3 regions of the Glutamicibacter sp. NPDC127525 genome follow, and region 1 is predicted to be linked to each of the others. Evidence: riboswitches for the same ligand, from Rfam matches in the RefSeq annotation. Region 1 holds a riboswitch; each other region holds the start of a gene.
What was found. A riboswitch is a leader RNA that binds a small molecule or an ion and turns the genes downstream of it on or off. The one in region 1 is predicted to bind S-adenosylmethionine.

Region 1 (3,269 bases):
CCACAGGCCCGGCGACTGGTGCACCACGCAGTTCATGTCGAATGCGTTGAATAGGATCTCGCGCTTGTTCTCGCTCATGGCTTTGCCCCCATAGGTTGGTAATCGTGGAAAGTTGCTGGTGTGCGTCGCAGGCCCTCAGGCCCGCTGGGTCGAATCCTCGCCGGTGACGGACAGCCGTTGCGGCTGGACCCCATTGATCTCGTAGTCCCCGACGATGCGCGCCTTGTAGATCGCCGGGTTATGCGTGGCGATGGTGCGCGCATTGCGCCAGTGCCGGTCCAGGTTGCAGCCGCTTCTGGTGGAAGAGGCGCCCAGTGCGTCGAAGAGCTTGCTGGTCACGCCGATGGCCAGTGGCTGCACCACGGTTTGCGCGCGGTTGGCGGCCAGCTCGCATACTGCGTAGCGTTCCTCGTCGTTCAGTCCCGGATCGCCCAAGGCGGCTTCAACTTCAAGGACTGCGCCGATCACCACGGAGTCGGCAGCGAAGGACTCCGCGGAAACTTCGCCCACCAGCTGGAGGACCTGGGGTTCCTGGTATACCGGCACCCCGGTTCCAGTGGTGAAGATGCGGGTGCGCGCCTGCACCGCGTGACGCAGGTCGTTCAGTGCGGCGCGGGCGATGCCCGCCTGCACGGCCATGAGCACCAGCTGGAAGATCGCCGCTTCGGAGTCATTGGTCTGCTGCGGCATGAAGCAATCCACCGGGACCTGGTGGAATTCGGTGGTGCCGGTTCCGGTGAGGCCCTGGCCGAACCCATCCCAGTCGTCGAGGATCTTGACGCCGCTGCGCTGGGTGGAGACCACGGCGATCTGGCGGCCGGCGAGCTCCGGGTGGGCCACCGCAACGGTGGTCCAGTCGGCAAAAATGGTGCCGGTGCAGTAGTACTTTTCACCGTCGATCACCCAGCGTCCATCCAAGACGCTGGCCTTGGTGTTCAAGGTGCCCAGGGCGTTGCCACCGCGTTCGGTGTAGGCGTTGCCGATAATCTGCCCGGCAGCGATGCGAGCGACCCACTTCTTGCGCAGTTCTTCGTCGTCCAGCACCAAGACATTCTCAACGAATGCGATATGCGCGCGCCACAGCTGGCCTACGTGGGAGTCCGCCTCGGAAAGCTCGATGAGCAAGCGGAAGACATCCACCAGCCGTGCACCATAGCCCCCGTCGGCAACGGAAAGGCGCAACGCACCGAAGCGCTCGCGATTCAGCAGGCCTACCTGCTCGAAAGGAAGCACGCGGTTCAAGTCGCGGTCCTTGGCGGTTGCGGCGATCTGCGCAAAAACGGGACGGAAGATTTCGGCCAGCCGGTCGTATTGCTCATCCGCACTTGGTCCGGGGGTGATTTTCAGCAATTGCCTAGTCGGCAACTGTTCTTCAAACTTGTCCAGGTCCATTGCGGTGGCCTGCGAAGGGTCACTGAGCTGGTTGAAGTCCAGTCCGAGGGCATTGTGCGATTCACCAATAGGCATCAGGGTTCTCAATTCTTTCCATCGGTCCTGGCGGTAGCACCGTCCCGCTATTGGGGTGGTTGCTGCGGCGTCGTGGAGCCAGATCTCTCAGCCGCTCTGGATGGGTCGTAATTCATTTGTAACGGTAATAAACCGGTGATTCCAACCCGCGAAGTCACATTTCGTCCCAGTGCCGGCAGTGCCCATCTTCAAATTTCACAGCCTATTCCGTGTCCTGCCGAAGATGAGTTGCAAAGTTTTGCTTAATGTCGAGCAAACCGGCCTGCAATAAAATAAATAACGAAATTTCTGGGCAATGTGACGTAGTTGTCGAAGATTTTTTCATATTACGCGAGATTTGCGTTCAAATCGTTCGACTCGTTGTAATGGACACGTAACCATCCCGAGCGGCCTAGAGATCTGGCTCGTTGACGCCGCAGCAACCACCTTTGGAGTTTTGCTCTGCAGGCCGGTGCTACCGCCAGGACCGATGGAGATGAACATGACTCTTTCCTTTGCAGCGCCCGAGGCAGCTCCCGTTGTCTCAGCTTCAAGCGCCCTGGACGTGCAGTTCAGCAACGTGTCGCGGACCTTCACCACCAAGATGGAAAGCCGCACCGTCCTGGCCGATATCAACCTGCAAATTCCGGCAGGTCAAGTCGTGGCCATTCTTGGAGCCAGCGGTTGCGGAAAATCCACGCTGCTGCGTTCAGTATCGGGCTTGGACCACCCCACCACCGGCACCATCCGCACCGGCACCCGCGAGGTCACCGGCATCAACGAGTTATGCGCCGTTGCTTTCCAGGAGCCCCGGCTGCTGCCATGGCGCTCGGTTCGCCAGAACATTGCACTGGGCCTGGCACCGGAAACCGATAAGCGCTCCGGCAACGCGCTGATCGAGGAGTTGATCGAGCTGACCGGTCTGAGCCATGCAGCCAGCTTGCGCCCACGCGAGATCTCCGGAGGCATGGCGCAGCGGGTTTCGCTGGCTCGCGCGCTGGCTCGGCGCCCGGGTGTATTGCTTCTTGATGAACCCTTTGGCGCCCTCGATGCGCTGACACGCTTGAAGATGCAGGATCTGCTGCTCTCGATTCACGCATCGTTCCCCACCACCGTTCTCATGGTGACCCATGATGTGGACGAGGCGTTGACTCTGGCTGACCGCGTGATTGTTCTGGGGCGAGGCGCTGGGCATAGTGCAGCGGGCGTCATCGAAGATCTGTCCATCTCAGCTGGGCATCCACGCCGGCATACCGATGAAAAGTTCGTTGCAGATCGCCTGCACCTATTGCGCCTGCTCGGCGTCGACCCAACCAACCATTAGTCCCGGCCACGCCGTGGGTCCCGAACCATTCGTCCCCTTTGCCTTTTCACCTACACCGCTTGCACGCACAATTCTAGGATTCTCCATGCTTTTGAACCGTCTCACCCGCCGCACTGCATTGTCCGCCGCCGCCTTGATCGTTGGCGCAGTTGCCCTGACCGGCTGTGCTGGCGAAAACGCTACAGCCTCCTCGGATGGTCAGACCCTGTCCATCGACTTTGCCACTTACAACCCGCTGAGCCTGGTACTCAAGGAAAAGGGATGGTTGGAAGCAGCCGCCAAGGAGCAGGGCGTAAATGTCGAATGGATCCAGTCCGCAGGTTCCAACAAGGCCAATGAAGCTCTTCGCGCCGACGCAATCGATGTTGGTTCCACAGCCGGTTCCGCTGCGCTCCTGAACCGTTCGAACGGTGCACCCATCAAGACCATCGCACTGTATTCGCAGCCGGAATGGGCGGCCCTGGTAGTGGATAGGGACTCGAAAATCGAGTCCGTTGAA
Region 2 (3,269 bases), on a different contig from region 1:
CGCCCCTCGGCCCGGCGGCTGCTGGGCGTCTCCACCCAGCACTACTCCTTCTCGGTAGACGCTTTCGTGAGGATGGTGCAGGCCAGCGGGGCCGAGGAGTACCAGTTTTCGCTGCGCGAGACCCGCACCGAAGAAATCATCGAGGACGTGCGCACGCTGCGCAGCGACATCGGGATCCTGTACCGCAACGACTTCAACCGGAAGGTCATCGACAAGCTGCTGCGCGAATCCCGGCTGGTCTTCCACCCGCTGTTCCTGGCCGATCCGCACATTTTCATCTCGCGCAGCAACCCGCTGTCCACGCGGACCCAGGTCACGCTCGAAGACCTGGAAGACCTTCCGCGGCTGACTTTCGACCAGGGCGCGAATAATTCCTTCTACTTCGCCGAGGAGGTGCTCTCCACGCGCTCCAGCCAACGTGAAATCCAGGTCTCGGACCGCGCCACCATCTTCAACCTGATGATCGGCTTGGGCGGGTACACGATCTCCACCGGCATCATCAGCGACGAGCTCGATCCCTCCATCGTGGCCATCCCGCTGGCCATCGAGGAGCGCATCGAGATTGGCTGGATTGACCACGCCGCCATCCCGCTCACCGACCAGGCCCAGCGCTACCTGCAAGAAGTCCGCACGGTGGTCGCCAGCTTCGGGGTAGAAGTGCTCGGCTGAGCCACCAGCAGCGTAACGCCCGGTCATCGAGTACCGGCACATCGTCACAAACTCCAGGAAAAACCGCGAAACCATGCGGTTTTTCTCAATTCTGCGCGTCATAAAAAGGTTCAGGCCCCCGCGTCATCATGACAAGGCGACGACATATGAAGCGTGGCGGCCTTGTATGAAGCCGGGCGCCGGATACCGCTTGCACCGTTTGCGGCGGATAGCCAACCATGGAAGAACAACAAACCATCAAGAGCGGCTGAGAGATCTGGCTCGAAGACGTCGCAGCAACCATCGGGAAACCGAAAGGTGCTACCGCCAGGAACGATGGAGCAGTTCCGAACGCGTTTTTGCGTACTGTGCTTCGTGCCGCCGCACGATGCCAATCGGTGCACTCCCTCGCAGAGAATCGAGGAGGAGCCATGAGCCAGGAAACCGACGCGGTCCACGCAGGGTACCGCCCGAGCGGAGACTTCCGCCCGATGCTGCCACCACTGCACAATTCCGCGGCCTACCAATTCCAATCGCATGCCGAAGCGATCGAGAAGTTCGCCCTGCGCCAGGCCGGCTTCACCTATTCGCGCACCGGCAACCCGACCGTTTCGATTCTCGAGCAGCGCGTAGCCGCCTTGGAAGGCGGGGCCCACGCGGTGGCCACCGCCACCGGGCAAGCCGCCGTGGCCCTGTCCCTGCTGGCCCTGACCCAGGGACCCAAGCACATTGTGGCCTCTTCCTCGCTCTACGGCGGCACCGTGGACCTGTTCACCGACACCTTCGCGGACTTCGGCATCCGCATCAGCTTTGTCGACCAGGCCGATCCGTCCGCCTGGGCCGCTGCCATTGAGTCGGACACCCGGGCGTTCTTCCTGGAGTCCGTCTCCAACCCGCTGTGCACCGTGGCCGACCTGCCCGCCATCGCGGCCATCGCCCACGAGCACAACATCCCGGTGGTGGTCGACAATACCCTGGCCACCCCGCTGAATATTCGGCCTCTGGATTTGGGTGCCGACATCGTGGTGCACTCGGCCACCAAGGGCCTGGCCGGGCACGGCTCGGTGCTCGGCGGGGTCGTCGTGGACTCGGGGAAATTCGACTTCTCCGATGCCGCCCGCTGGCCGCAGATCGCCGCCCCGCGGGTGCGGCTGAACAACACCTCGCTGCTTGAGCGCCACGGACCGGCCGCCTACGCGATGCTGGTGCGTTCCAAATTCCTGCACGATCTGGGCCCGACCCTGGCCCCGGCCAGCGCCCAGGGAATCCTGGCCGGAATCGAGACCCTGCCGGTGCGTGCCGCCCACGTGCAGCGCAGCGTCACCACCCTGATCGAAAAGCTCTTAGAGCACCCGGGCATCGCGGCCATCCACCACCCGTCCCTGCCCGGCCACCCGAGCCACGAGCTGGCCCGGACGCTCACGCCCAAGGGCACCGGCTGCGTGCTGGCCATCGAGCTGGCCCACCCATCGCTGGTTTCCCCGGTGATCGACGGGCTCAAGCTGATTTCCCTGGCCGCGAATGTGGGGGACACCCGCACCATGGTCTCCCACCCGGCCACCATGACGCACTGCCGGCTCTCCGAGCAGCAGCTGGTGGCCGCGGGCCTGAACACCTCCACCCTGCGTCTGTCGGTCGGTCTGGAAGACCCCGCCGATCTGCTCGCAGATATCACCCAATCGCTGGACCTTGCATTGGCCGCAGCCCAGGCCACCGCCGACACCAAGGAAGTGAGTTTCGCATGAGCGGCTTCAACACCCTCGCCGTGCACGCCGGCCAGCACAAGGACCCGCACACCGGTGCGGTGATCCCGCCGATCTACCAGACCAGCACCTTCATCCAGGACGGCATCAACGTGCTGCGCGCCGGGCACGAATACTCGCGCGGCTCCAACCCGACCCGCAACGGGTTCGAATCCCAGCTCACCGCGCTGGAAGGCGGCACCGCCGGCTTCTCCTTCGCCTCGGGGATCGCGGCCGAAGACGCGCTGCTGCGCGCAGTACTGGCGCCAGGCGATCACATCGTGCTGGGTGCCGACGGCTACGGCGGCACCAACCGGCTGATCTCCAAGCTGCACAGCAAATGGGGGATCACCTCTTCCGCGGTGGACATCACCAACCTGGATGCGGTGCGCGCCGCGGTGTGCCCGAACACCGCGCTGCTCTGGGTGGAGACCCCCTCCAACCCGCTGCTGGGCATCGCCGATCTGGCCGGCTGGGCTGCCATCGCCCGCGAGCACGGCGCCCTGCTGGTGGTGGACAATACCTTCGCTACCCCGTATCTGCAGCGCCCGCTGGATTTCGGCGCCCACGCGGTGGTCCATTCCACCACCAAGTACATCGGCGGGCACTCCGATGTGCTCGGCGGGGCCGTCATCGTGGCCGATCACCTGCACCGCGGGCAGAGCCTGGCCGAAGCCGTGGGCTACCAGCAGTTTGCCGGGGGCGCGGTCTCCGGACCGCAGGATTCCTACCTGGCCGCCCGCGGCTTGAAGACCTTGGGCCTGCGCATGGAACGCCACGGGGCTACCGCCTCCACCCTGGCCCGCTGGCTCGATGACCAGCCCGAGGTCACTCGCGTCTACTACCCGGGGCTGGAACGCCATCCGGGCCACGAGCTGG
Region 3 (3,269 bases), on a different contig from region 1:
CCGTGCTTTCGCCGGCTTCGACACTGACAGCGGCCGGCGCGTGGCTGATCCGGTACTTCGGCAGCCTGTTCTGCTCTTCAACGACCACATCGGGATGCTCTGCCAATAGCGGCAATGCGTAGACCAAGAAATCGATGGATTCGGAGGTGCTGAATTCCTTCGGCGGGAAGATTCCTGAAGAGGTCAGTTGCCCCAAGGAAGCCTGCGCGCCGAGCTTGTCCTGCACCGAAGCAGCAATTTCCTTTTCCACGGCATACTGGCGGGGGCCCGCGGAGGCGTACTCCCAGGAATAGCTCACGGTCAGCGGAGTTCGGATGCTCTCCAGGGACAGCTTGAGGCTGGGGCGTGCTGGAACAGGGATGCTGTAGCTGTCATCCTCGCTCTTCAACGGTGCCATCAGACGCAATCGGTCCAGGTGCTGGCGCTCGAAAAGCTCAACGCCTTCCTGCGGGATGGATTGCGCACCGGATTCAATAAATGTGGCCAGTTCCTTCGTGACCGGTTCAGCGAACCGGGCCAAACCGATTTCCCTGGCCTTCGGCAAGGGGCTGGACGCGTAAGCCAACAAGGTCGGCGGCGTGCCTATGGGCAAGAGGTAGAGGTGCTCTTCGCTCGGCCCGCGCAGCTTCCCTTCCATGCTCAGGCCATGTTCACCGCGACGCACATCCACGTGTGCCATGGCTGGTTGCTCGCTGAACTCCACCGGGGCCTTGGCCGTAGAACCGCCGTTGACGATCTGCACTCCAGCTTCACGCAGGGCTTCGAACGCATCCAGCAGGTCCTGGCCTGGAAGATCCATCAAGGAGATCCACTCCTTGGGATCCCACGAATGGCGATAAGTATCTTGTTCAACGTGTTCACGCAACCGGTCCAGTTCAACGACCGCACGACGCTGCTTCTTGGAGAACCGCGTATCAAAGGCAACATTGCGCCAGCTGATCCCGGTTTGGATCCAGGGGCTCTTGGTGCCCTGGCGGGCCGGGCGTGCCTGCAAGGTCAGCGCGTCCTCGCCGCCATAACGCGGTTCGCTGACCACTTTCAGGATCAATCCCAACGGTTCTTCGGCAGCCAGCGGCTCATCGGAAATGACTGGAAGCAGACGGTCAAGGGTACGTTCCCACTGCGGCTTGCTATTGCGTTTCCATGCGTGGGGATCCACCCCGGAGTCGGAGACGAAGAAGCCCTGGTCTTCTTCGGTGGTGACCTCAATGAGCAAGGCGGCGACGTCTTCACAGGACTGAACCCCCGGATGCTTGCCGCAGAAGCTGGTGAAGCTGATATTGCCCGCGGTGATTTCCAATTGGGCCATCACCGATTCGCGCAGCACCACACCGGAGATGCGGGTAGATCCCGGTTGCATTACCCGGTTGGCGATCTGCACTTTTCCGGAATCACACAGGAATTGGCCCAGGTTGTATTCGGATTCGGTCACCAAGGTCTGGGCCGCAGAAAGTGTCAGCTGGAATTCCATACTCGCCGTTCATTGTTCGTGCAGTGGGCGCCCGAGAGCTAGATTCCATCTTAGCGAGCCGGAAAGCAAGATGCCCGGTGACGAAAAGTTACTTCTGCCCTTTACCCGCGGGCCCTGCAACCGATAGAAATTAATCACTGAATCACGAGTTCCACTCTTTGAGCCCTGGCTGAGTGGACGGCAACCCTCCTGCGTCATTGTGCGGGGTGCCCCAGGTGAAGATTCGACGCATCTTGACAGCCAAGATGCGTAAGCGATGGCGCCCCTTGCGCCAGAAAGGGGATCAATTCCCCATGACTAATGCAGCATCTGCCCCAACCGTATCCGAAGACCGCGCACAGCGCCTGCAGGAAGCAGGCAAGGGCTGGGGCGAACGAATTTCGGCTGCCCCGCAAAGTGCCCAATTGACTTTCACTGTGGAGGGCGAAGGCTTCGATTCGGTAGCCAGCAACATTGTCTCGGGCAAGCACACCTTCCAGGTCGACGAGCCAGCTGCCCTGGGCGGCAGCGACCTGGCCGCAAGCCCCGTGGAATACGCGCTCGGAGCGCTCATCTCCTGCCAGGTTGTGGTCTATCGCTTGTACGCGCAGAATCTCGGCATCCAGGTGGACGACGTGAAGATCCAGGCCAATGGCCACCTCGATGTCCGCGGACTCTTCGGCATCGACCAGACCATCCGCCCCGGCTTCTCGTCGGTGGATCTGGACATCCGGATTGCCGGACCGGAATCAGCTGAACGCTATGAAGAACTGCGCCGCGCAGTGGATGCCCACTGCCCAGTGCTGGACCTCTTCGCCAATCCGGTGCCGGTGACAACCGCGGTGAGCATCACAGAGATCAACTAGAGTTCGCTGAACTAAAAAGCACCGCGGCGGCCCCCGACTTCAGGGGCCGCCGCGGTGCACTTCTAGCTGAAGCCAACTATTGCCCCAGGAAGTTCAGCAGGACTTTGCCGGAGCGAGCCGAATCTTTGGCCGTTTCGAAGGCTTCAAGCGCATCGGCGACCGGGAACTCGTGGGTTACCGCCTCGGAAACCTGCAGTGAACCGTCGGCCAGGGCAGCAAGCACATGGTCGATTTCGTCGTTGAAGCGGAAGGAACCAACCAGTTCCAGCTCGCGGGTAATAGCCAGCGAAATGAGTGTGGGTTGTTCTCCTGAGGGCAGCAACCCGACCATGACCACTCGACCGCCGCGCACGGCACCGCGCACGGCGGAGGCCAACCCGCGGAAGTTGCCGCTGGCCTCGATCACCACGTCCGCGCCCACCTGGGCAAGAGCTTCCTGGTCATCGGCGCGCAAAGTTGAAGTGACACCGAGTTTCCCGGCGATTTCCAACGGCTTCTCGTGCATGTCCACTGCGATGATTTCTTTGGCTCCGGCACGCTTGAGCACTGCTACAGCGAGAGCTCCGATCGGCCCAGCACCAATAACCAGCGCCTTCTTGCCGGCGACTTCACCGGCGCGCGACACCGCATGCCAAGCAACCGCAGCCGGTTCTGCCAGTGCCGCATCACGCAGTGCTAAGCCAGCAGGCAGCTCACGCAGCATGCGTGATGGCAGGTTCACTTCGCGGGCGAATGCGCCCTCGGTGTGCGGGTAGCGGGCGGCCGAGCCCAGATAGGTGCACCCCGGGGAAAGATTCGGGCGGTCGGCCGGGTAGGGTTCCCCGGTCTCGCCTGGTGTTGCCGGGTGCACGGCGACTTTGGTTCCGGCTGCCGGCCCGCTGCCGTCAGCGGCGGCCTGGATGATGGTGCCGACGATTTCATGCCCGAGAACCATTGGAGCCTTGAGGATCGAT

Region 2: it holds a riboswitch for S-adenosylmethionine, as region 1 does, so the genes downstream of both, ACFVHU_RS14950 (O-acetylhomoserine aminocarboxypropyltransferase/cysteine synthase family protein) here and ACFVHU_RS11845 (acyl-CoA dehydrogenase) in region 1, are expected to answer to the same signal.
Region 3: it holds a riboswitch for S-adenosylmethionine, as region 1 does, so the genes downstream of both, ACFVHU_RS06330 (OsmC family protein) here and ACFVHU_RS11845 (acyl-CoA dehydrogenase) in region 1, are expected to answer to the same signal.

The regions. Positions count from the first base shown of each region.
Region 1 is NZ_JBHXVN010000004.1:321,531-324,799, forward strand. Features, by position in the region: gene ACFVHU_RS11840 (LLM class flavin-dependent oxidoreductase) at 1-78, opposite strand, end outside; gene ACFVHU_RS11845 (acyl-CoA dehydrogenase) at 136-1,467, opposite strand; SAM riboswitch class I at 1,483-1,574, opposite strand; SAM riboswitch class I at 1,842-1,943, shown strand; gene ACFVHU_RS11850 (ABC transporter ATP-binding protein) at 1,949-2,770, shown strand; gene ACFVHU_RS11855 (aliphatic sulfonate ABC transporter substrate-binding protein) at 2,856-3,269, shown strand, end outside.
Region 2 is NZ_JBHXVN010000006.1:170,687-173,955, forward strand. Features, by position in the region: gene ACFVHU_RS14945 (LysR family transcriptional regulator) at 1-669, shown strand, start outside; SAM riboswitch class I at 901-991, shown strand; gene ACFVHU_RS14950 (O-acetylhomoserine aminocarboxypropyltransferase/cysteine synthase family protein) at 1,080-2,393, shown strand; gene ACFVHU_RS14955 (cystathionine gamma-synthase) at 2,390-3,269, shown strand, end outside.
Region 3 is NZ_JBHXVN010000002.1:124,734-128,002, forward strand. Features, by position in the region: gene ACFVHU_RS06325 (DEAD/DEAH box helicase) at 1-1,471, opposite strand, end outside; SAM riboswitch class IV at 1,612-1,733, shown strand; gene ACFVHU_RS06330 (OsmC family protein) at 1,765-2,316, shown strand; gene ACFVHU_RS06335 (L-idonate 5-dehydrogenase) at 2,393-3,269, opposite strand, start outside.